Regions from separate parts of the Enterococcus sp. DIV1304_2 genome, predicted to be linked through region 2. Evidence: predicted binding sites of a transcription regulator. Region 2 holds the regulator's gene; each other region holds the start of a gene.
What was found. The regulator LexA, encoded in region 2, represses DNA repair genes until DNA is damaged. The targets are predictions, from matches to a motif close to CNAACANNTGTTNG.
Positions count from the first base shown of each region.

Region 1: the regulator LexA is predicted to act here: its motif matches at 3,742-3,755, upstream of dinB (DNA polymerase IV).
Region 3: the regulator LexA is predicted to act here: its motif matches at 3,442-3,455, upstream of uvrB (excinuclease ABC subunit UvrB).

Region 1 is NZ_CP187851.1:763,798-772,020, reverse strand. It holds gene nrdD (anaerobic ribonucleoside-triphosphate reductase) at 1-1,506, shown strand, start outside; gene nrdG (anaerobic ribonucleoside-triphosphate reductase activating protein) at 1,877-2,479, shown strand; gene dinB (DNA polymerase IV) at 2,582-3,718, opposite strand; gene IGJ14_RS03635 (collagen-like protein) at 3,963-5,222, shown strand; gene rsmI (16S rRNA (cytidine(1402)-2'-O)-methyltransferase) at 5,484-6,353, opposite strand; gene IGJ14_RS03625 (DNA replication initiation control protein YabA) at 6,493-6,840, opposite strand; gene IGJ14_RS03620 (PSP1 domain-containing protein) at 6,833-7,657, opposite strand; gene holB (DNA polymerase III subunit delta') at 7,697-8,223, opposite strand, start outside.
Region 2 is NZ_CP187851.1:1,289,704-1,297,926, reverse strand. It holds gene cysK (cysteine synthase A) at 1-379, opposite strand, end outside; gene IGJ14_RS06160 (glucosaminidase domain-containing protein) at 513-1,382, opposite strand; gene tkt (transketolase) at 1,641-3,635, opposite strand; gene IGJ14_RS06150 (DUF896 family protein) at 3,734-3,985, opposite strand; gene lexA (transcriptional repressor LexA) at 4,137-4,760, shown strand; gene IGJ14_RS06140 (hypothetical protein) at 4,938-5,156, shown strand; gene IGJ14_RS06135 (adenine phosphoribosyltransferase) at 5,362-5,874, opposite strand; gene recJ (single-stranded-DNA-specific exonuclease RecJ) at 5,889-8,186, opposite strand.
Region 3 is NZ_CP187851.1:1,722,050-1,730,272, forward strand. It holds gene uvrA (excinuclease ABC subunit UvrA) at 1-1,343, opposite strand, end outside; gene uvrB (excinuclease ABC subunit UvrB) at 1,353-3,347, opposite strand; gene IGJ14_RS07920 (amino acid ABC transporter substrate-binding protein/permease) at 3,643-5,136, shown strand; gene IGJ14_RS07925 (amino acid ABC transporter ATP-binding protein) at 5,138-5,875, shown strand; gene IGJ14_RS07930 (glycosyl hydrolase 53 family protein) at 5,937-7,568, opposite strand; gene IGJ14_RS07935 (lactose/cellobiose PTS transporter subunit IIB) at 7,589-7,987, opposite strand; partial or broken gene IGJ14_RS07940 (PTS transporter subunit EIIC) at 7,987-8,223, opposite strand, start outside.

The DNA.
Region 1 (8,223 bases), 530 kb from region 2:
ATCTCACAGATCATTGCCAATGTTGCATCTAGCCAATATGGCGGATGTTCTGCCGATCGCACAGATGAATTGCTTGCTCCTTTTGCACAATTAAATTACAAAAAACATTTAATTGATGCCAAAGAATGGATCGACACACCCGAACGGCAAGAAGCCTATGCAAAAGCAAAAACCAAAAAAGATATTTTTGATGCCATGCAAAGTTTGGAATATGAGATCAATACACTTTTCACTTCCAACGGACAAACGCCTTTTACTTCACTCGGCTTCGGTCTAGGTAAAAATTGGTTTGAACGAGAAATCCAAAAAGCGATTTTACAAATCCGAATCAATGGATTAGGCAGTGAGAAACGGACAGCGATCTTCCCCAAATTGATATTTACACTAAAAGACGGAATCAATCTGAAACCAACTGATCCAAACTATGATATCAAACAATTAGCCTTAGAATGTGCCACAAAAAGAATGTACCCAGATATTCTAAATTATGACAAGATCGTTGAATTGACAGGAAGCTTCAAAGTACCAATGGGCTGTCGCTCCTTCTTACAAGGTTGGAAAGACGAGAACGGTGAAGAAGTGAATGTCGGAAGAATGAATCTAGGTGTGGTTACGTTGAACTTGCCGCGGATCGCCTTAGAAGCAGACGGTGACCAAGAAAAATTCTGGCAATTACTTTCAGATCGCTTGTCGATTATGAAAGATGCCTTAGTTTATCGTGTCGAACGTTGTAAAGAAGCGATTCCAGCAAATGCACCGATCCTTTACATGTATGGTGCATTCGGTAAACGACTATCTCGTACAGACGCCGTAGATGAATTATTTAAAAATCGTCGAGCAACTGTTTCATTAGGCTACATCGGACTTTATGAAGTCGCTGCTTCTTTCTTTGGCGGTGAATGGGAAAATAATGCTGAAGCCAAAGATTTCACTCTAGATATCGTGAAAAAACTAAAAGCCAATGCCGACGCTTGGGGAAATGAATATGGCTATCACTTCAGCGTATACTCCACACCAAGTGAAAGCTTGACGGATCGTTTTTGCCGTTTAGATACAGAGAAATTCGGTATCGTTGAAAATATCACAGATAAGGAATATTACACTAACAGTTTCCACTATGATGTGCGTAAAAATCCAACGCCATTTGAAAAGCTTGAATTTGAAAAAGACTATCCAAAATACTGTTCTGGTGGCTTTATCCATTACTGTGAATATCCAGTCTTGCAACAAAACCCTAAAGCATTAGAAGCTGTTTGGGACTTTGCCTATGACAAAGTAGGCTATTTAGGAACCAATACACCGATCGATCATTGTTACCAATGTGGTTTTGAAGGAGATTTCCAACCAACTGAACGTGGCTTTGAATGCCCAGAATGCGGCAATCACGATCCAAAATCATGTGACGTAGTCAAACGAACATGCGGCTACCTAGGAAACCCACAAGCCCGCCCAATGGTCCACGGCAGACACAAAGAAATCTCATCACGCGTGAAACATATGAAGTAAGGTTGTGAGAAAGCCGTTCAGCTCCAAGTAATAAGGCAGAAGATGGAAAAATAGTTTTCTATATTTTTTCATCTTTTGACTTATTATCGTAGGAGTTGGCTTTCGAACACCGTGGATAAGGTTGTGAAAGAAGCGTTTAGCACTGAGTAATAAGACAGAAAAATCAAAAATGGTTCTTTCATTTTAGATTTTTTTGACTTATTACCGAAGTGTTGCTTCTTGAACACCGTAGATAAGGTTGTGAGAAAAGCGCCCAGCTCCAAGTCATACGAGAGATAGCATCCCTTCCTCTGGCTATTTTCTTATGTCTCCTACGACCGTCAAGAATTTTTTATAACGGATACCATTTTATAATGAAAGAAGTTTTACTATGAGAAATCCTAAACCTAAAGAATGGCTGGCTCAAGATTATAGTCATGACTATATCGCCGATTATAAACCGTTCAACTTTGTGGATGGCGAAGGTGTTCGTAATAGCTTATATGTAAGTGGCTGTTTATTTGCCTGTGAAGGTTGTTTTAACAAAGCCGCTCAGAATTTTCGTTACGGCAAACCATTCACTCCAGAACTGGAAGAACAGATCATGGCTGATCTACGTAACGATTACGTCCAAGGATTGACACTCTTAGGCGGTGAACCTTTTTTGAATACGAATGTTTGCCTACGTGTAGTTGATCGAATCCGGCAAGAATTTGGTCACAGCAAAGATATCTGGTCATGGACTGGTTATACCTTCGATGAATTATTACAAGATTCGGAAGATAAACTAGAACTGCTCTCGAAAATCGATATTCTCGTTGATGGCCGTTTTGAATGGTCAAAAAGAGATTTCAAATTACAATTTCGTGGAAGCAGCAATCAGCGCATCGTTGACGTGCAACGATCGCTTGCTGAAAAACAAGTCGTCATCTGGGAAAAATGTACAGATGCTACGCAAACATATGAACAAATAAAAAAACAAGAACTGATTTAACTATACTCAGTTTTGATTGAACAAAATAAAGAATGCTCCATCTAAAAGACCAAGACAGAAGTGAATTCCGCTTTTGTCTCAAAGTCTAAGATGGCGCATTCTTTATTCTATTTCTGGTTCTATCGCTTGCGTTTCCCACAAAGGTAACACAATATTCTCATAAGTCATCGGATCTAAATTCGTCAGTGTGATACCTAATAAACGAATCCCCTTCTCTATCCCTAAAATCTCTTCCCATATCAGACTGGCTTGATAAAACAGCGCTTCTTTTTTATAGACATATTCTGGTAATGTCACTCGCTTCGTTACTGTAGAATAATCGGTATAACGGACCTTCAAGACAACTGTTTTTCCATGTTTCTGAACACGCCGGAGAGAATCTTCCACTTTCTCAGCCAGCTGACGCAACTGACCAAGAACTTCTTCTTCTGTTCTTAGTGGTTGTCCATACGTATGCTCTTTCCCGACTGACTTACGCTCGCGGGTGACATTGACCGGCGAATCATGGATACCTCGTACTTTTCGATACAACGAATACCCCATTTTACCAAACTGTTGGATCAACATCATTTCAGTACATTGATACAGATCTTCTCCTGTAAAAATACCTAATTCATGCATTTTAGGAACAGTTTTCTTGCCGACACCATGAAATTTTTCGATTGGTAATGCTTTTAAGAAATCGACAGCTTCTTCGGGGGTGACGACCGTCATTCCTTTAGGTTTTTGAAAATCTGATGCAAGTTTCGCTAAAAATTTATTATAGCTGACACCAGCCGAACAAGTCAGATGCACCGTTTGCCAAATATCAAGTTGGATCATTCGGGCGATTTTAATCGCTGATTTACAATTGATTTTATTATTCGTGACATCTAAATAAGCTTCATCAATACTAACTGGTTCGACTAAGTCTGTATAGCGATAAAAAATCTCCCTGACTTCTTTTGATATCGCACTATATTTTTGGTGGTCTCCCGGTTTGAAAATCGCTTCTGGACAAAGTTCATAGGCTTTTTGGGCACTCATTGCTGAATGGATGCCGAACTTACGTGCTTCATAGTTAGCCGTCGTCACTACCCCACGCCCGCCAGTATCACTGGGATGTCTGGCGATCACTAAGGGTTTTCCACGAAGTTCAGGGTGATCTCGTTCTTCAACGGACGCGAAAAAAGCATCCATATCGATATGAATGATTTTTCTAGACGTATCATTATGTAAAGGAAACTGTAATTCCATCAGACTCACCCTACTATTATTATACACGAACTTTTGTTCCCTTTCAAGAAAAGATCTTTCCTTAAATCCTGTGAATACGCGCTGTCTTTTCTTTGGCACACGTCCCTATTTGTGCAAGTCTACTTATTCGTTTGGACACGCTCAATATTAAATAACAATTCTTATGATTTTAAAACATCATTATATTATGCTATTATCTGTTTGTAAAAGACTGGCCAGTCTTAATTAAAATTAAAGGAGAGTAACCATGTTAAATAACTTAAAAAATAACGTTAGCCCCGTTTTAGAAAAAGAGTTTAAAAAAATCAATCAGTTCAGAACTAAATTCTTAAAAAAAAATTTGACAAAAACTACTCCCGATAATACTCTACCATCCAATCATATTGTGAGTACTTCTGATATTTTTACTTTAACTCCTGATAGTGCAAAAAAAATTGGTATAGCGTATCAGCAAATCAAATGTCCTGATGTTCAGACTCTCAAACTATTGACTGGAACGCCCGATTTTCTATTTGAAAATGAGTTAACAACCAAAGATGAACGCTTCAAAGTACTACCAGATATCAATTTAAAAGAAAACCGTACAAGTCAAAATCTATGTACTGTTCTAAAAGCTTATGTATATGGTAATTCTAATGATGCTCAGGTGTACGAGGAAATGTTGAATCGCTTTATCTTCCCTATGACTCTCCAGCATTATGGCAGCAAGGAGCAAAATCTCACAATCAAAGAAAACACTAGTTTTGTGATTGATTCTGGCGATACTGTCTCCCTTTCTTTTAAGTCGGTGACATTAGAAAAGAACGCTAGTCTCGTTTGTGCACACACACATGTCCACTTTCAAACTGAACAGATGACTCAATTGGAGCATACTTCCTTGAATAATGGAATTGTCGTCATTGGGACACATGGAGGAAATGGCGGAAATGGAGGGAATGGCGCAGCTGGAGCAAACGGAGGAAACGGTGGTTCCGATATTAATAAAAAATTGGGTGGAAATGGGACTGAGGGTGCAGATGGCTCTCCCGGAACAGAGGGTGGCAACTCATCTGAATGTACGTTTTATATCAAAAAACTTACAGGAGATACTCCTTTTGGCAGCTATGGTGGGAATGGCGGAAATGGCGGAAATGGTGGAAATGGTGGCAGTGGCGGAGACGGCGGAGACGGCGAAGACTCAAAGAGCTGCACGGATGGGGGAAACGGTGGAAACGGAGCAAAAGGTGGAAATGGCGGAAATGGTGGAAAAAGTGGAAACGGAGCAAATATAGTTATCTATATAGATGAAGGAGTGGAATATATTCTTACAGGTATACATGACGTTTCCCCAGGAAGTGGTGGACAAGGTGGAAATGGCGGGGCTGCTGGAAAAGGCGGGTCTAAGAAAAGTGATGGCAAGCCGGGCTCACCGGGAACAAGTGGTAGTGCTGGAAAAAGTGGTAGCGCTGGGCAAGCCGGGCAAAGCGGGAATATCTCTATTTTACCTTATCGTGATCCTGTAGATTAATCCGTTTAACCATTCTTATATCACTTAGATGCAATCAAACGAACAAGCTGTCGAAATAATTTCTGCATCAAAAAAGAGTGGATTCATCGCAGTAAACTAAATAGCTGTATTGTTCCCTTCTACTCTTTTCAAAATACGAAAACTAAAATTTAAGAAATGATTCATCAATAATAAGCGGAGAGACGAAAATCTAAACCTGATTTCCGTCTCTCCGCTTCATTTATCTAGAATAGTTGATGTAGCTTGTTCTTCTTATTTCATTTAATTATCCAATTCATGGAACTGACGATACACGTCTTGTTTCTTGATTCCGTTTTTGACTGCAATCGTTTTGATTGCCGCATTCGGTTTTTCTCCTTGATCGATCAATTGTTGTACTTGTTCTTTCAAGGTACCTTGAAGCTGTTCAGTTGGAACGATTTCCTCGTTGCTTCCCTCAACAAGTAAACAGCATTCTCCCTTGATCGGCTGTTTTTCTAAATAACCAAGTAATTCTTCGATGTCTCCGCGTAGGTATTCTTCATGGATCTTCGTCAATTCTCGACAAAGCACCACTTGACGATTGCCGAACACTTCCAACATGTTAGTCAACGTTGCGGCTACGCGATAAGGTGATTCGTAAAAAATCAATGTTGCTTTCTGTGCGACAAGAGAGGCTAATATGTCTTGTTGTTCCTTTTTCTTTCTAGGTAAGAAACCATAGAATAAAAATGGTTGCGGAACGAGCCCAGAGGCAATCAATGCGGTCATACCCGCTGTAGGACCTGGCAATGCTACAACTGGGATATCTTCTTTGATACAAGCAACGACAAGCTCATGTCCAGGATCACTGATAGATGGCATGCCCGCATCGCTTACTTGTGCTATCGTTTTTCCTTCTTTTAGCCAGTCGATCAATTGAGGAATACGTTCTTTATAATTATGTTCGTGCAAACTTTTTTGGGGAGTTTGGATCTCGAAATGATTCAATAGCTTTTGTGTATTACGGGTATCCTCACTCGCGATCAAATCCGCTTCTTGTAATGTCCGCACACTGCGAACAGTCATATCCTCCAAGTTTCCGATCGGTGTTGGAACGAGGTAAAGTGTACCAAACACGTGATTTCCTTTAAAGCTCTTTTGGTTATACATATGATTCTCCTTATCAAACAGAGTAAAGGAAGCTACTCTAATTAAAAAATTTATCCTGGTAGTTCAACGACGAATACCGCAAAACAAGAATGCTTTGCGGTATTCATTGACTGTGATAGAAGCCACTGGATCCTTTGATTTAGCGTCCACTTTCACGATAGATCACTTCTAAACAGAACGCACAAGGTTCATCATTTTCACGTCTTGAACCATACAAATCATAACAAACATGGAATCCTTCTTCATAAATCTTTTCAAGATTCATTCGGGATTTTGATAGTTCTTGTTTGGCATTTTCAGCTGGAGCTTGCGCCACTTGGTTCAATTCACGAAGATGTTCACGTAATCGTTGATTTTCCATCTCTAAGGTGGTATTTTTCTCAACGATTTCATGCAGTGCATGTTTCATCTCTACTAATTCAGTCAATGTATTTCGTAACTCTGACTCCAATTGGTTCAACCCATCATATAATGATCTCTTATCCATTCATCTCACCTACTTGGATGAAATTTTTTAGTTCATCCCATTCATATTCAACAGGATTCTCCCGTCCGTTCAGTCGCACACTAACTAAGCGACTAAGCAGGTTCAATCCTACGACTTTCCCTTTACCATCAGGAGTTTCAAGTGTTTTCCCAAAGTCAGGGAGTTCTTTTTTTGCGGCTTCATATGCTTCACTTTCATACTGTAGACAGCACATCAAGCGACCGCACAAGCCAGAAATTTTAGTTGGGTTCAGTGATAATCCTTGTTCTTTTGCCATTTTGATCGAAACAGGGACAAAATCTCCTAAGAAAGAAGAACAACAGAGTGGTCGCCCACAAGGCCCGATACTTCCGATCATCTTCGCCTCATCCCGAACACCGATTTGTTTCAATTCAATCCTTGTACGAAAAACGGCCGCCAAATCTTTCACTAATTCACGAAAATCAATACGTCCATCTGCCGCAAAATAAAAAGTCAATTTGCTTCGATCAAAAGTATATTCAACTTGGACGATCTTCATTTCTAGTTTTCTCTCTCTAATTTTTTCTTTCGCAATCAAAAAAGCTTTTTTTGCATCTTCTTCATTTTTGTTGCATTTTTTTAGCTCAGCAGTTGTTGCTTTATGCAAAATGGGATTGATGGTTTCAGGTAAATCTTCCAGATCAATATCTCTTTTGGGAATAGCAACCGTTGCGATATGTAAAGTTTGCTGAGACTCGACTAACACTTTATCATTGTATGCATATTCTGAATCTCCGGGTGTAAAATAATAGACATGACCAGCATCTCTATAACGGACACCTACTACTTCTACCATTTGTGGCCTCCTTGATTACGCAAAATATAAATTGACAAATCAAAAAATCGTTTGTAATACAAATTGCTCAGCGACGGCTTGAAAACTCACATTGCTACGCAGTTTTTGTTCTGCTAACAAAATACGTTCAATCGTTTGATTCAGCCGTTTGACTTTACCATACTCCCCAGATGTTATCGCCTGTTTTTGAGCTTCCTGATAATAATACATTAAAATTGAAAAACCAGTAAATTGTTGATTTTTTTCTTTAAATACTTTCACCAATCGTTTTTGGACATAGATAAAGGCTTGTGTATCTCTTTTATCTAAGTAGACAAACCATTGATAAATCAAGTCCTTAGCCTCATTAAACCATTCATCTTCTGAGATTTCAACTGCTTTTCCTAAACTGTTTGTCAAGAATGACAAAAGTTTTGCTTTTTCCGCAGAAATTTGCTGATCTTGTAATTTTTGAATCAATGAATCCTTTGACAATTCTTGGAAATGCAAGGTTTGACAACGAGATTGGATCGTAGGTAAGATCCGACCAACGGCTTCCGTTTCTAAAATCGCTAGAAAATCACCAG
Region 2 (8,223 bases):
TTGAACCACTGATGCCTTCTGTTCCTGGAGTCAAAATTAGTTCTGCTCCGTAGCCCTTCATCAATAAGCGACGCTCGATACTCATCGTTTCAGGCATGACAAGTTTCACATGATATCCTTTGGCTACACCGACCATCGCTAAACCAATACCAGTGTTCCCTGAAGTTGGTTCAATGATTGTATCACCCGGTTTCAATATTCCATCATGTTCTGCTTTTTCAATCATATTTAAGGCAATACGGTCTTTCACGCTTCCACCTGGATTGAAGAATTCCAATTTAACAAAAACATCCGCAGCTCCTTCTGGAACCATCTTATTTAATCGAACGATAGGTGTTTTACCGATCAATTCTGTGATCGACTGATAAATCTGTGTCATGTTTTTTCCCCCTTCATTTGCTTCTCTATTAATCATAATACAAAAGAGGTACTTCTGCGAGTGATTCTTACTGGAGAAGCAAAAAATAGAGGCATATCCAATGATATGCCTCTATTTTTAAGTTGATATAAAGTTAGACATTGATTTCTTGTCCAACCAATAATGAATAATTTGACATCGTCATGCCATTTTTTGCCATCAGATCATCGACGGACATACCAAATTTTTGAGCAATATCCCAAAGTGTATCTCCAGAGACGACAGTATAAGTTTGGTTACTACTTGTCGTAGTCGTTGTAGAGGTTGTCGTACTTGTCGTTGTGGTACTTGTCGTACTAGTTGTTGTTGAACCAGTTGATGGTGTATCAAAGCGAGTCAGATTATATGTGCTGATCAATTCATTTAATTTGTATGCGTAATTAGGATCTGTTGCATAACGTCCAGTTAAATAAGCTGTTGCATCATAATAGCTGGTTGTATTACTTTTCCATACACCTGAATAATGATAATCGCCTGTCGAAAAACTAGTAGAACGTAAAACATTCGCATGATCTTGGAATGATTCCCAATAAGATGAATAGCGACGGAAAGGTTCGTTCATCGTTACCCATTGACCATTCAAATATTCTTGCGTATTCATATATACCACAGATTGACCTGCGCTACCTTTGACTCCAAATAAGTTGTAATATGGTGCACTTGATAATCCAGATGTACCATACGCACTTTCAAGTAATGCTTGTGCAATCATGACAGATGCATATAAGTCATTGCTTGCTGCAACTTCAGAAGCAGCCCATCCGATTTGATTGATAAATGCTTGCGGATCGGCAGAAGATGCGACATCTAACTCATCCGCACGTACAGTTTGTGGTGTTGCTGTGACCAACATTGGCCCAACTAATAGGCTTGTCCCCACTAAAGGTGCAATGGCTTTTTTATTGATGGTCATTTTCCTTTTGGGCCTATGGTGTCGAGCGCTACGGGTTCTCAGCTCTTGCATTCAAATTCCTCCTCAAATGAAACAGTAAATAAAACTTCCTCTTAAACGAAACTTAATCATTTAAATTATACGTTTTATTTTATTGAAACTCAAACGAATCTTCAATTATTTACTTTTTGTAATCTTCACGTAATCAAAAAGTAACACAAAAGTAACGACAATTATCCCTTTTTACTAATTTGTACCTAAAAAAAATAGAAAATTGGAGGCTTGGAAAAAATCTCCAAGCACTCCAATCGAACTGCTTTCAGTATTTGTCTATAATTGATTGAAGACGTTGACTACATTATCTACTGTAAAACCAAATTCTTCAAGTATTTTGTTTCCAGGAGCAGAAGCACCAAAGTGATCGATCGTGATCGTTTGACCTTCGATTCCTACATAACGTTCCCATCCAAATGAAGCAGCCGCTTCAATCGCAACACGCTTCGTCACTGCTTTTGGCAAGACACTTTCTTGATATTCTGCAGATTGTTGTTCAAACAAATCAAAACTTGGCATTGAAACCACTGAGACATCTTTCCCTTGTTCCGCCAATACTTTTTGCGCTTTGACCGCTAGATCCACTTCTGAACCTGTCGCGATCAAGATTCCTTCTGGTTGTTCCCCTTTAGCTGGAGACAAGACGTAGGCACCTTTTTTAACCATATCATCCGCCACTTCTTTTGTTGTTGGAAGAACTGGTAGATTTTGACGACTCAAGACTAAGATCGTTGGTGTATCTGTCGATTCCATCGCAACTTTCCACGCCGCACGAGTTTCGTTCCCGTCCGCCGGACGTAAGACATGGACACCTGGCATACTTCTAACCGAAGCCAATTGTTCCACTGGCTCATGCGTCGGGCCATCTTCTCCAACTGCCACAGAGTCATGGGTCAAGACGAAAATAACTGGCGTGTTTTGGATCGCTGCTAAACGCACAGCTGGACGCAAGTAATCGACAAAGACAAAGAATGTTCCCCCATAGATCCGGGTACCACCATGCAATTGGATCCCGTTCATCGCTGATGCCATCGCAAACTCACGAACACCAAACCAAATGTTGCGGCCTTCATAGTGTTCAGGCGTGAAATCTTTGTCTGCTGTCACCATCGTATTGTTTGATCCAGATAGATCGGCAGAACCACCCCAGAAGCTTGGGATCGCTTTTGATAATTCTTGGATAACTTCTTTACTTGAGACACGACTCGCTTGGCTTTCACCTTCGTCGTACGTTGGAAGTTCTGCATCCCAATTCTCTGGTAACTTCCCAGCAAAAGCATCTTCGAATTGTTGCGCTAATTCTGGATACGCTGCTTTGTATGCTGCGAACAGCTCACGCCAAGCATTTTCAGCTTTTTCGCCTTCTTCAACCATCGTTTGACGGAAACGTTCCGCCACTTCTTCTGGTACGGTAAAGTCAGGGTATTCCCAACCATAGATCTCTTTGGCTTTTTGAATGCCTTCTAAGCCAAGTGGTGCGCCGTGGACCGCAGAAGTTCCTTGGTTTGGTGCACCAAATCCGATGACCGTTTTCACTTCGATCAATGTCGGTTTGTCGGTTTCGGCTTTCGCTTCTTCAATTGCTTTTGAGATAGCTTCCAAATCATTGCCGTCTTTGACCAAGATATGTTGCCAACCGTAAGCTTCATAGCGTGCGCCAACATTTTCAGTGAAGGCTTTTGAGGTTGGTCCATCTAAAGAAATATCGTTTGAATCGTATAAAACGATTAATTTTCCTAATTTCATATGACCAGCCATCGAACTTGCTTCTTGAGACACACCTTCCATCAGGTCGCCATCGCCACATAACGCATAGGTATAATGATCAACGACGTTGAATTGATCTTTGTTGTAGGTTGCTGCTAGATGCGCTTCTGCCATTGCCATCCCCACAGCCATTGCGATCCCTTGTCCTAACGGACCAGTCGTTGCTTCGACGCCGTCCGTATGGTTGACCTCAGGGTGTCCTGGTGTTTTTGACTCCCATTGACGGAATTGTTTCAAGTCATCAATCGTCACTTGGTACCCTGCTAAGTGCAACAAGCTGTACAACATCGCTGAACCATGTCCCGCAGATAAGACAAAACGGTCACGGTCTGCCCAGTTTTTAGAAGTTTTCGGATTCACTTTCAAGTGTTTCGTCCAAAGGGCATAAGCCATTGGCGCGGCACCCATTGGTAACCCCGGATGTCCTGAATTTGCTTTTTGTACTGCATCGACACTCAATGTACGGATCGTATTCACACCAAGCTGATCAATTTTATCAAACAATGTAACCCCTCCTGTAATTTAGGTTTTTTTTACCTATATTTCTACTTCTAATTTTATAGTATCTCCTCTGAAAAAGCAACGACTTTTAGTTTTTTTTACTAAAACTTGCTATTTCGGTCGTGGAGGCCTTTTTTCTTCTGGATTTCTTTCAATTTATCTGGTGTGACATCATTTCCATCGGGATCAACCACTTTCATCCCTTCAATATGATGTCTCATGCCAGAACGAAAGGCTGTCAGATATGCTTCTCGTAATTCCTTTTGCTCTTTGACTTCAGCTGGTGTCAATCCTTCTGCTTTTTTCTTTTTAGCTAACTGATTGATACGTTCGATTTTTTCAGGCGATAACACAACTATTCCTCCTCGCTTTTGCTTCTCCTACATCTTATATAAAAAACGAAAAAAAAACAACTACATCAATAGTCTTTAATGCGAACATTTGTTTGAAATCATGTATTTTCTATGGTACTATTTAGTTATCAAGTGAAAGAAGGTGTACCTTGTGGCCCGACAAACTGAAACAAGACAAATCGAAGTCTTACGATATATTCACGAACAAGTGACCCAAAAAGGCTATCCACCGACTGTCCGTGAGATCGGAGAAGCTGTTCAGCTTTCTTCCACATCGACAGTCCATGGTCATCTTGCCCGATTAGAGAAAAAAGGCTTTATTCAAAGAGACCCTACGAAACCACGTGCAATCGAATTGACGCAACAAGGATTATCAAAAATTGGGATTCGCCCAACGACGATCCCTGTTCTCGGCGTTGTTACTGCCGGAGAGCCGATACTAGCTGTCGAGGAAGCTTCTGACTTCTTTCCAGTCCCACCAAACCTTTCCTCAGAAGAAGGCAGTCTGTTCATGTTGACGATCCGAGGAGAAAGTATGATCAATGCTGGGATATTGGATGGCGATAATGTCATTGTCCGTAAACAAGAAACTGCACAAAATGGTGATATCGTGATTGCGATGACTGCAGAAGACGAAGCAACTTGCAAACGGTTCTATAAAGAAAGAGATCATTTTCGTTTGCAACCCGAGAATGATTTACTGGAACCGATCATTTTAGATGAGGTGTCGATCTTAGGTCGTGTCGTTGGTCTGTACCGTAGTCATATTTATTGATAAGAAAAGAAAATTCAGTTATTTATTTACGAGCTTGAGATCATGATCTCAAGCTCGTCTTTTCCTCTTTTAGTAGATATCTTTGTTCTTTTTGAACTTCCCTCTTTACAAAACGAACAAAAGTTCGTATAATAATGATACGAACTTTTGTTCGCATTCTATAAAGAGGTGAAAATCATGAAATCAATGAGACGTTTTGGTTTAGTATTGATCGTTTTGTTTTTAGGTATTATTATTGGTAATTTTGGTCTACGTACAGCGCTGTTGGTTTTTGTTCCTTTGTTTACATTGTGGTTTATGTTGTGGGATGAAAAAAAATACCGTCAATCACAACGTCGTCAATCCCATGAAGACTCCTTCTATCACGAAACCTATTACAGCTCCAGGCACTCGTAAAAGTAAATAAGATCGCTTCTATGAAAATTCCGTCCAAGCAAACGATGATCGCTCGTTTGCTTTTTTTTAACGACAAACTGACTACCTACTCCTTGCACATATTTGTTCTATCAATAAATTGAGGCTACTCATCCAACGAAAATCCCCTTCCGCAAACGATTCATCCGTTTGTGGAAGGGGGTTTTCTGTTCAATATTTTATTTGATTAATACTCCATCAAAGTAATCATGTCGTAGCCTTCGATTTTGTCACGACCATGCAAGTCCATCAACTCGATCAAAAAGGCACAACCCACAACAACTCCGCCAAGCTCTTCGATCAATTCGATCGTTGCTTTGATCGTTCCACCTGTTGCTAATAAGTCATCACAGATCAAGACTCTTTGTCCTGGTTGGATTGCATCTTTGTGCAGCGTCAAGGTATCTGTCCCGTATTCAAGTCCGTAAGTCACTTCGATCGTTTCACGAGGTAATTTTCCTTTTTTACGAACAGGAGCAAAGCCCACGCCTAATTCGTAAGCCACTGGACACCCTACGATAAATCCACGTGCTTCTGGTCCAACGACCATATCGATACGTTTTTCTTTCGCATAATCAACGATTTGCTTCGTTGCTTCACGATAAGCATCTCCATCAGCCATCAATGGCGAGATATCTCTAAATATAATTCCTTTGGACGGATAGTCAGGAATACTGGCAATATAATTTTTTAAATCCACTTTATTGTTTCCTCCTAGGTTGTTAACCATTTTTTTATTGTGGGAATGTCACTTAATAGTAAGAATTCCTCTGATTTGATTTTTTTCAATCGCTCCTGATAGCGGTCACTTGCAGTCAATGGATGACTCGCCGGATCTGCGACTTTCTCCAAAACACCATTGTTTATTGTAACAAACTTCAACTCAAAAAACACCTGTATCATAAAAATTAATAATTTTTGTGGAATTTTTAAATAGTTGGCCATTGCACCTAATTTATGTCGGATATCGATCCGTTCTTGCGCATGGATCAATTTGAAGAGTCGAGCATATTGTTCTCTTGTTCCTACACCGTTCAAGTATGCTTCATCAACAGAAATACCTAAAAAGTAAACTCGGCTAAAGGACCCAAATGATAAGATCTCTTTCAAGTCGGTCAAATCGGTTGGACAATCGATCACGACTAATGCGTTTGGGTCATTTTCCTGAATCCATGATTGAATCATTTCTTTATCTGTCCAATGAATGATGTGTTTTTGTATCGACTTATTTAGTTCTTTGATCGATGCTTCATCAAAAGCTAAATAAATCGGATGTTCGATTTCATTTGCTAGCGTTCGGTAACGTTTTGCTCGCCAATCAAACACTTGCAATCCTTCTACTGCAAAGTCGGAAACCATCAGCTGTGGTTTTTTGCGTCCATTCCACTCATTGATCGATAACTGTCCTACAATATCAAGTGAATCATCTACAAATTCGTTTTCTTGTGGGCCAAAACCAAACGCGACAGCATCTAATTGACTATCTTCATCCACTAAAGAAAGCTTCAAGTGCTGTTGGTTCGAACCGATTCGTTTTACATTTTGGACAGCAACCTGTTTGAATAAAAAGTTAGGTACAGGATTATCTGTTCCGAATGGTGCCAGTGATTTCAATGTAGCGATTTGTTCGACCGTCACATCTTTTGGCGAGACGACCTCATCGATCGTCAACGCAGGACCCTTGGACAAGTCGATTTTCTTTTCTTCTATATAGGCATTCATCCGTTCTTGTAATTGGGGGATATTTTCCGCTGGCATCGTTAAACCGACTGCTGCGTGATGGCCACCAAAAAATGTAAACAATTCACGCATCTCATTCAGCATATCGAAAAGATTCAACGCTTCGATACTTCGACCTGATCCTTTTGCAACGGACTGGTCTTTGATGCCAAGCACGATTGTTGGTTTGCCTGTTTGATTCATGATTTTTCCTGCGACGATCCCTAGTACCCCTTCATGCCAACCTGGATGTGCTAATAAATGGATCTGGTTCTCTTCATTGATCATCGCTAATGCTTCTGAGGTGATTTGCTCAACGATTGCTTTACGTTCTTCATTGACCGTTTGTAACTGCTCGGCTAATGTCTGAGCTTGACTTTCGTCGAATGTGGCTAGTAATTCAACCGCTGGATTAGGGTCTCCCATCCGACCGATGGCATTCAAGCGCGGGGCAATCGAAAAACCGATCATCGTTTCATCCGCTTCATTCGCACGTACACTACTTTTCGCAAACAGTGCCTGTAAGCCTACTCGCTCGGTATGACGAATTGCCTCTAAGCCTAACGCCACTAGCGTCCGATTCTCATCAGTCATAGAGACAAGGTCAGCGATTGTGCCAATTGCGACTAAATCTAAAAATTCTGCTGGTGGTTCTTCCAACAAAGCGGTCGCTACTTTAAATGCGACACCGACACCTGCTAATTCTCCAAAAGGATAATTGCCTTGTGGATGGCGGGGATGGATGATTGCATAAGCCGTCGGTAATTCACTAGGCAACTCATGATGATCTGTCACGATCACATCTACTCCCTGCTGTTGTGCATAAGCAATTGCTTCATGCCCAGCTACCCCATTATCGACAGTCACGATCAGTTGGGTACCTGCGGCTATTTTCTCTTGATAAACGGTTAGATTAGGTCCATACCCATGTTCAAATCGATTAGGTAAAAAGACTTCCACTTGGGCACCAAGCAATTCTAACGTTTCTTTCATGACGGTCGCACTGGTGATGCCATCTGCATCATAATCTCCGTAAACTAAGATTTGTTCACCATTGATCACGGCTTCTTGGATACGGCTGATTGCCTTGTCCATATCAAACATCAAATATGGATCATGCAACTTTTGCTCTTTTGGATGTAAAAACCGATGGATACTTTCTTCCTCTCGGTATCCTCTTTGCCATAGCAATTGCCCGATCAGAGGAGACAATCCTTGTTGTTTGATTATTTGGATAAAAGATTCAGAAGGTGTTGTTTCATTGACCTTCCAATCAAAATTTGCTCGTCTCACATACTCACCCCTAACTTAGTCATTATAGCAAACGTCT
Region 3 (8,223 bases), 430 kb from region 2:
GATAACGTTAGATTTTCAAAAAATTCAACGGCATGTTGGATCGACAACTCATTCGTCTGACCAATATTCGTACCATTGATCTGTACGGATAAAGCTTGTGGATTCAATCGGTAACCGTCACAAGTCTTACACGTCAATTCTGTCATGTAAAGACGCATTTGCTCTCTCGTAAAATCGCTGTTCGTATCATGGTAGCGACGTTTGATATTGGTCATCACCCCTTCAAATGACGTTTCAACATCTCTCACTCCGCCAAAATCATTTTCGTAGTGGAAATGGAAGGGCTCTGAGGTACCATTCAACACGATTTCTTGATGTTCAATAGGTAAGTCTTCAAATGGTGTATCCATATCGATGCCATAACTTTCGCAAGCTTGAGCCAGCATTTGTGGATAATATTGCGAACTGATGGGATTCCAAGGGAGGATTGCTCCTTCGTTCAATGTTTTTGTTTTATCTGGGATCACTAGATCGATATCGACTTCTAATTTGACACCCAAACCATCACAATCCGGACATGCGCCAAATGGTGCATTGAAAGAAAATAAGCGCGGTTCTAATTCTCCCACTGTAAACCCACAGTACGGACACGCATAATGTTCGCTAAAGAGCATTTCTTCTTCCCCGATCACATCGATCAGTACATAGCCATCCGCTAAACGAAGCGCTGCTTCGATAGAATCGAATAAACGAGAGCGGACGCCTTCTTTGACCACGATGCGGTCAATCACGATCGCGATATCGTGTTTTTTATTTTTCTCTAATTCAGGTACTTCGCTAACGTCATAGGTTTCTCCGTCTACACGAACACGAACATACCCTTCTTTTTGGACACGTTCAAATACTTTTTTGTGTTGTCCTTTTTTCTTTACCACGATCGGTGCTAAAATTTGGATCTTCGTCCGATCAGGCAGTTCTAGCACTTTGTCCACCATTTGTTCGACGGATTGACTGGTGATCTCGATATGGTCATTTGGACAGATCGGATGACCGACCCGAGCAAACAACAAACGTAAATAATCATTGATCTCTGTGACTGTCCCTACGGTAGAACGAGGGTTTTTACTGGTTGTTTTTTGATCGATCGAGATTGCTGGGCTAAGTCCATCAATACTATCGACATCCGGTTTATCCATTTGCCCCAAAAATTGACGGGCATACGCAGATAAACTTTCGACATATCGGCGTTGTCCCTCTGCGTATAATGTGTCAAAAGCAAGTGAACTTTTCCCTGAACCGGATAATCCGGTGACGACCACGAATTTATCACGTGGGATCGTCACATCGATATTCTTCAAATTGTGCGCTCTTGCGCCATGAATAATAATTTTATCGTTAGCCATGTTTACCCCCTACTCAGATGCTTTTAATTCAAGAATCATATCACGCACATTGGCTGCGGTCTCGAAATCCAATGCTTTCGCTGCATCTTTCATTTCTTTTTCTAGTTTCATCAATAGTGTTGCTTTTTCTTCTCTTGTCATCTCTTCATAAGAAACTTGTACCGTTTCTTTTGCATCATCTTCTGATTCTTTCGTAATCGAGATCAAGTCTCGGATTTCTTTGATGATCGTTTTCGGAACGATGCCATGTTCCTCATTGTATTGTTGCTGGATACTACGACGTCTTGACGTTTCGTCCATGGCCAAACGCATAGAATCAGTGACTCTGTCCGCATACATGATGACTTTACCTTCTGAGTTACGTGCCGCACGTCCGATGGTTTGGACTAACGAACGTTCACTTCGCAAGAACCCTTCTTTATCGGCATCTAAAATAGCAACTAACGATACTTCAGGGACATCTAATCCTTCACGTAGTAAGTTGATACCAACTAATACATCGAACTCACCTAAACGAAGGTCGCGAATGATCTCTGTTCGTTCTAATGTTTTGATATCACTATGCAAGTATTTCACTTTGATCCCTAGCTCTTTGAAGTAATCGGTCAAGTCTTCTGACATCTTTTTCGTCAACGTGGTCACGAACACCCGTTGATCTTTTTCGACCCGTTCATTGATTTCACCTACTAGATCATCGATTTGACCCATGATCGGTCGTACTTCGATGACTGGGTCTAATAATCCTGTTGGTCGAATGATTTGTTGGACCACTGTATCTGTTTGTTCGTACTCATAAGGTCCAGGAGTAGCAGAAACATAGACGATCTGGTTGACATGTTTCTCAAATTCTTCTAGACGTAAAGGACGGTTATCTAGTGCAGATGGCAAGCGGAAGCCATAATCGACTAGCATTTGTTTTCTCGCACGGTCTCCGTTATACATTCCACGGATCTGTGGCATCGTCACATGAGATTCATCAATGACCATCAGCGCATCCTCAGGGAAGAAATCTAATAACGTATACGGCGGTTCGCCTTCTTTACGACCATCCATATGACGTGAATAGTTTTCGATCCCAGAAGTATAGCCCATCTCTAACATCATCTCGATGTCATAGTTCGTCCGTTGTTCTAAGCGTTGCGCCTCTAGTAATTTGTTCTCATTACGTAACACAGTCAATCGTTGTTCCAGTTCTGCTTTGATATTTGCGACCGCATGTTCCATATGATCGTCATCGGTCACAAAGTGAGTAGCTGGGAAAATAGCGACGTGCTCTGTTTCGCCTAATACTTCACCTGTCAACGCATTCACTTCACGGATTCTTTCGACCTCATCACCAAAAAATTCCACGCGTAATGCTCGCTCATCACGTGAAGCTGGAAAGATCTCCACGACATCACCACGCACTCGAAAACGACCGCGCTGAAAATCAATATCGTTTCGCTCAAATTGGATGCTGACTAGATCTCGGATCAATTGATTACGGTCCATCTCCGCACCTTGTCTGATCGACACGACTTGTTTTTGATATTCGAATGGTGAACCTAATCCAAAAATACAAGAAACCGAAGCAATCACGATCACGTCATTTCGTTCTAACAATGAACTTGTGGCGGAATGACGCAATTTATCGATTTCATCGTTGACACTTGAATCTTTTTCAATGTACGTATCACTCGAAGGTACATAGGCTTCTGGTTGATAATAATCATAGTAAGAAACAAAATATTCGACCGCATTATTCGGAAAGAACTCTTTGAATTCCCCATATAATTGGCCAGCTAGTGTCTTATTATGTGCAATGATCAAAGTTGGTTTATTTACTTTTTCGATCAAATTAGATATCGTATAGGTTTTCCCTGTTCCGGTCGCACCTAATAAAATCTGCGCTTTTTTACCCTCATTTACACCTTCGACCAACTGCTTGATCGCTTCTGGTTGATCGCCGGCTGGTTGGTATTTTGACACCAACTCAAAATGACGGGAGGTATCTCTTTCAATCATTGTTCGTCCTCCTTTTCGTTCATTCCTTCTCTCATTTCATCAAAAAAAAGAAAAGGAAAGCAAAGGCATTCCTTGTTCTTCTATTATATCACGGCGAACATACTTTCGCCAATTGAAAGTTTCAGATCTTAAAGGTCATCTCTTCCTTTTATCGTATGTCATATTTTCTTACATACCATGTAACAAACCGCTACTTTTTTGAATTATTTTTTCTTGGAATCTTGTGTTAGGAATATCTTTTCGCCTATAATAGTTAAATATTGGAAATTATCGAAATTTATATAGGAGGTTATTTATGAAAAAAAGAAACATGTTACAGACATTCCTTTTCATAATGACAGGACTTGTTACATTCGCTCTGCACACGCCTGTGCAAGCTGATGAGACGCAATCGACTACAGCAACTAGCGAGACGATGCAAAAAATAGAACCTAAAAAAGACGTTTATGTGATTGCAAGTGATTCGGCCTTCGCTCCATTCGAGTATCAAAATGCGGATGGCGAATATGTGGGGATCGATGTCAGCTTAATGGAAGCTATCTCAGAAATGCATGGATTCAATATCCGCATGGACTTCCGCGGTTTCTCTGCTGCGTTACAAGCATTGGAATCTGGACAAGCAGATGGAATGATCGCGGGGATGACGATTACCGATGAACGTAAAAAAACGTTTGATTTTTCAGACCCTTATTTCCAAAGTGGTATCCAAATCGCAGTCAAAAAAGGCAATACTTCGATCAAGTCTTATGAAGACTTAGATGGAAAAACAGTCGGTGCGAAAGTCGGTACCGAAAGTGCAGATTTCTTGGTCGCTAACCAAGAGAAATACGGCTACGAAATCAAATATTTCGATGCTGCAGATCAGCTATATGACAGTTTGAGAGTCGGAGCAATTGACGCAATGATGGATGACTATCCAGTAATCGGTTATGCGATCAAAAATGGTCAGGAATTAGAAACGCCGATCGAACGAGAAACTGGTGGCTCTTATGGTTTCGCAGTGAAAAAAGGCGAAAATCCTGAATTATTACAAATGTTCAACGAAGGATTAAAAGAATTAAAACGAACAGGTCAATATGATGAGATCATCAATCAATACATCTCTACAGACGAAAGTGCAGCAGCACCAGCTGTTGATGAATCGACATTGACTGGCTTGATCCAAAACAATTACAAAGCGCTATTGAAAGGCTTATGGCAAACGATCCTATTAACCTTGATCTCATTTGCACTAGCTTTAGTTGTCGGCGTAATCTTCGGTCTTTTCAGTGTTTCACCGATCCGCGCCTTACGAACAGTTGCCAGCATCTATGTAGATATCATTCGTGGAATCCCGATGATGGTACTTGCTTTCTTCATCTTTTTCGGTCTACCAAGTATCGTCGGCTTTACGATTCCTGACTTTATTGCAGGGATCATCACATTGACCTTGAACGCGAGTGCCTATATCGCTGAAATCGTACGCGGCGGGATCAACGCTGTTCCTACAGGACAAATGGAAGCTTCACGAAGTTTAGGTCTGTCTTATAACCGTACGATGCAAAAAATCATTTTACCACAAGCATTTAAAATCATGATTCCATCGTTTGTCAACCAATTCGTGATCTCATTGAAAGATACGACGATCATTTCAGCGATTGGTGTGGTCGAGTTGCTACAAACTGGACGAATCATCGTTGCTCGGACCACTCAAAGTACGTATGTTTACTTGATCATCGCAGTAATGTACTTGATCTTGATCACTGCATTGACGAAATTCGCGAAAGTTTTAGAAAAGAAGGTGAAATAAGATGACAGAAAAAATCTTAGTCGAACATCTTGTAAAAAAATATGGAGACAACACTGTCTTGAACGACATCAACGTGTCGATCAATGAAGGCGATGTTGTTTGTGTGATCGGACCTTCTGGTTCAGGTAAAAGTACTTTTTTACGTTGTTTGAACCGTTTAGAAGATCCGACATCCGGTGATATCATCATTGATGGTGCTCATTTGATGGATAAAAACACAGATATCAACTTAGTAAGACAACATATTGGCATGGTATTCCAGCATTTCAATCTTTTCCCACATCTTTCTGTGTTGGAAAACATCGTTTTAGCACCGATGGATCTAAAGAAACTCTCTCGTGAGGAAGCAGAGAAAAAAGCAATCAAATTGTTAGAAACAGTTGGTTTAGAAGACAAAAAAGATATGTACCCAGATAACTTATCTGGTGGACAAAAACAACGGGTTGCTATCGCTCGTGCATTAGCTATGAATCCCGATATCATGCTCTTTGATGAACCTACTTCAGCCTTGGACCCAGAAATGGTCGGCGATGTATTGAATGTCATGAAAAAATTAGCGAAACAAGGAATGACTATGGTCATCGTGACACATGAAATGGGCTTTGCTAAAGAAGTCGCTAACCGTGTCATGTTTATAGATGGCGGCAACTTCCTTGAAGATGGCACACCACAACAAATCTTTGAAAATCCGCAAAATGAACGAACGAAAGATTTCTTGGATAAAGTATTAGATATCTGATCGACTAAAAAAAGCCTCTAAGAACGTCTGGAAAAACCAAGCGTCCTTAGGGGCTTTTTTACTATTGATTTTTAACGAGGGTCACATGATCCACCGATACCCATCCTTGCGCTTTTGCATCAACATAAATGCCAATCTCACTCGTGCCTGAAGTAACCGGGATATCTTTGATCGTTACCTTCGTCCACTCGCCACTTTTAGTGATCGAAGCCTTCAGTTCTTTCCCACCATGATTTTTGACATACACCTGACTAGTGGTCAAATCGCCGCCTGCCATAGTATAAGCAGTTAATGTGTAGGTTCCCTTGCTTAATCCATTAACCGTTTGATATATCGACATTTGATACGCTTGATCATCCCAAAAGGTTGCTTTATACGTTCCGGAAAACCCACCAGTTTCAGTTTTCAATGTATCGATTGCTGCGCCATTGCCTCGCCACACCGACCAATTGGACGGTGCGTTCGTGAAACCGTCATTTTCAAAACTAGGATTTTTCAGAAGATTTTGCTGTCTCCCTGCTTCTTGAAATGCCTTTAAGCTAGGAAGCGCTTGTCCATTGAAATCAAACATCGCTTGGTTATCCCACTCATTTCCTGTTTGAGACTGTACGCCTAGATAGTTCATTCCAGCAGCTGTTGCCCAAGAGACATTGCCGTTATACCATAGAGGTTCCCAGTAGAAGAATCCGTTTCCTTTCTCATTTGGTACGGTTTGGATACGGGTCACCAAATCATTCAAATATTCTCTTTGACCTGCTGGTGTTGCCGCATAGCCTCCTGCAATTTCCTGTTCAGGCCCAAAAGCATTGGGCATACTATCCGCATTGGCAGTTGTGTGTCCATACGCAGTCTCTACCACATTGACTTCTTTATCATATCTGGCACTGATCGTGTTCATTGTCGTTTGTAAGGCATTCATCGAGCCATGCCAATAAGGATAATAGGACAGGCCGATCAAATCGTAATCTACCCCACGTTTTGTAATCTCATCAAACCACCAAGTAAATACATCTGTATCTCCACCATCAGCTAAATGTAGCATGATTGGCGTGTCGACTAGTTGTGTTTCTTTTACTCCCCGAATCCCAGACTTCAAGAAAGTGGCTAATCGATCAAACTCGCCACCACCTTCCCCCCATGATTTCCCATGAGGCCAAAGCATGCCGCTATTCAATTCATTACCTATCTGGACCATATCAGGATATACGCCATTGTTTTTCATTTCTGTCAATACACTTTTCGTATAACCGTATAAGGCTGCATCAAGTTGCTCAAAGCTATAGTTTTCCCATGCTTTCGGTAGGTTTTGTTTGCCAGGGTCCACCCAGAAATCACTATAATGAAAATCAAGTAACACTTTCAATCCCTGGTTTTTCGCACGTTTCGCCAAAGCAATCGTTGTTTTCAAATCATTCGTGCCTGCACCATATGAATTCCCTTGATCATCATAAGGATCTTGCCATAATCGCAAACGAACATAGTTGACGCCATTGTTCTTTAGAATCTGTAATGCATCTTTTTTCACACCATTTTCGTAATATCCTGCACCAGATTTTTCCATATCTGCTAATATCGAGATATCTGCTCCTCGTATCAATTCCTTTGCCTCCACTTGCTTTGTGCCTACTACTACACTGACTAATGAAACAAATAATCCGACAACCAACACTCGCCAACCTTTTACTTTGTTCATTTAACGATCTCTCCTTTGATTTAAAATTGATCTAAAACAAACCGAACAGCTTTCTCAGGATCTCTTGTCAAACCAATGTATTCTGCACCTTTTGTGGCAACCAATTTAATCCCTAAACGATCTGTGTCTTCCTTGATATCCTCATAGTAAGATTGCACTTGCGGCGCCAAGACGATCATATCAAAGTCTTCCATCATCTCGTAATGAGAACCATAAGCACCTGCTAAAGCACTGATTGGTGCATCAAATTCTTTTGCTCCTTCTTTTAAGGCATTTGCAAGCATAGCACTTGTACCTGCACCTGCACATAAAACTAATACATTGATTTCTTTTCCTGAATCACCCAAAGAACTCGCTTCTGTTGCCAATCCTTCATTCGCCGGAATCGTCACAGTCACTTTTGTTTCGTTTTCTTGCATGGCTACTTGTTCTGCTTGTCGTGCTTCTTGCTCGACTAACGTTGCATCATACGCCTTACAGAATGGGAAGTAGATTGCAAAGTCGACGAGAATCAAGACGGCGGCTAATACAAACGCCAAAACCCCCATGCCGGTTCCTAAGACTAGTCCAATCGGCGCTGGCGTTGCCCAAGGTAAGACATACATGAAACTATTCATTCCAAATACATCAACAAAAAACTTGAACAAGCAAACGT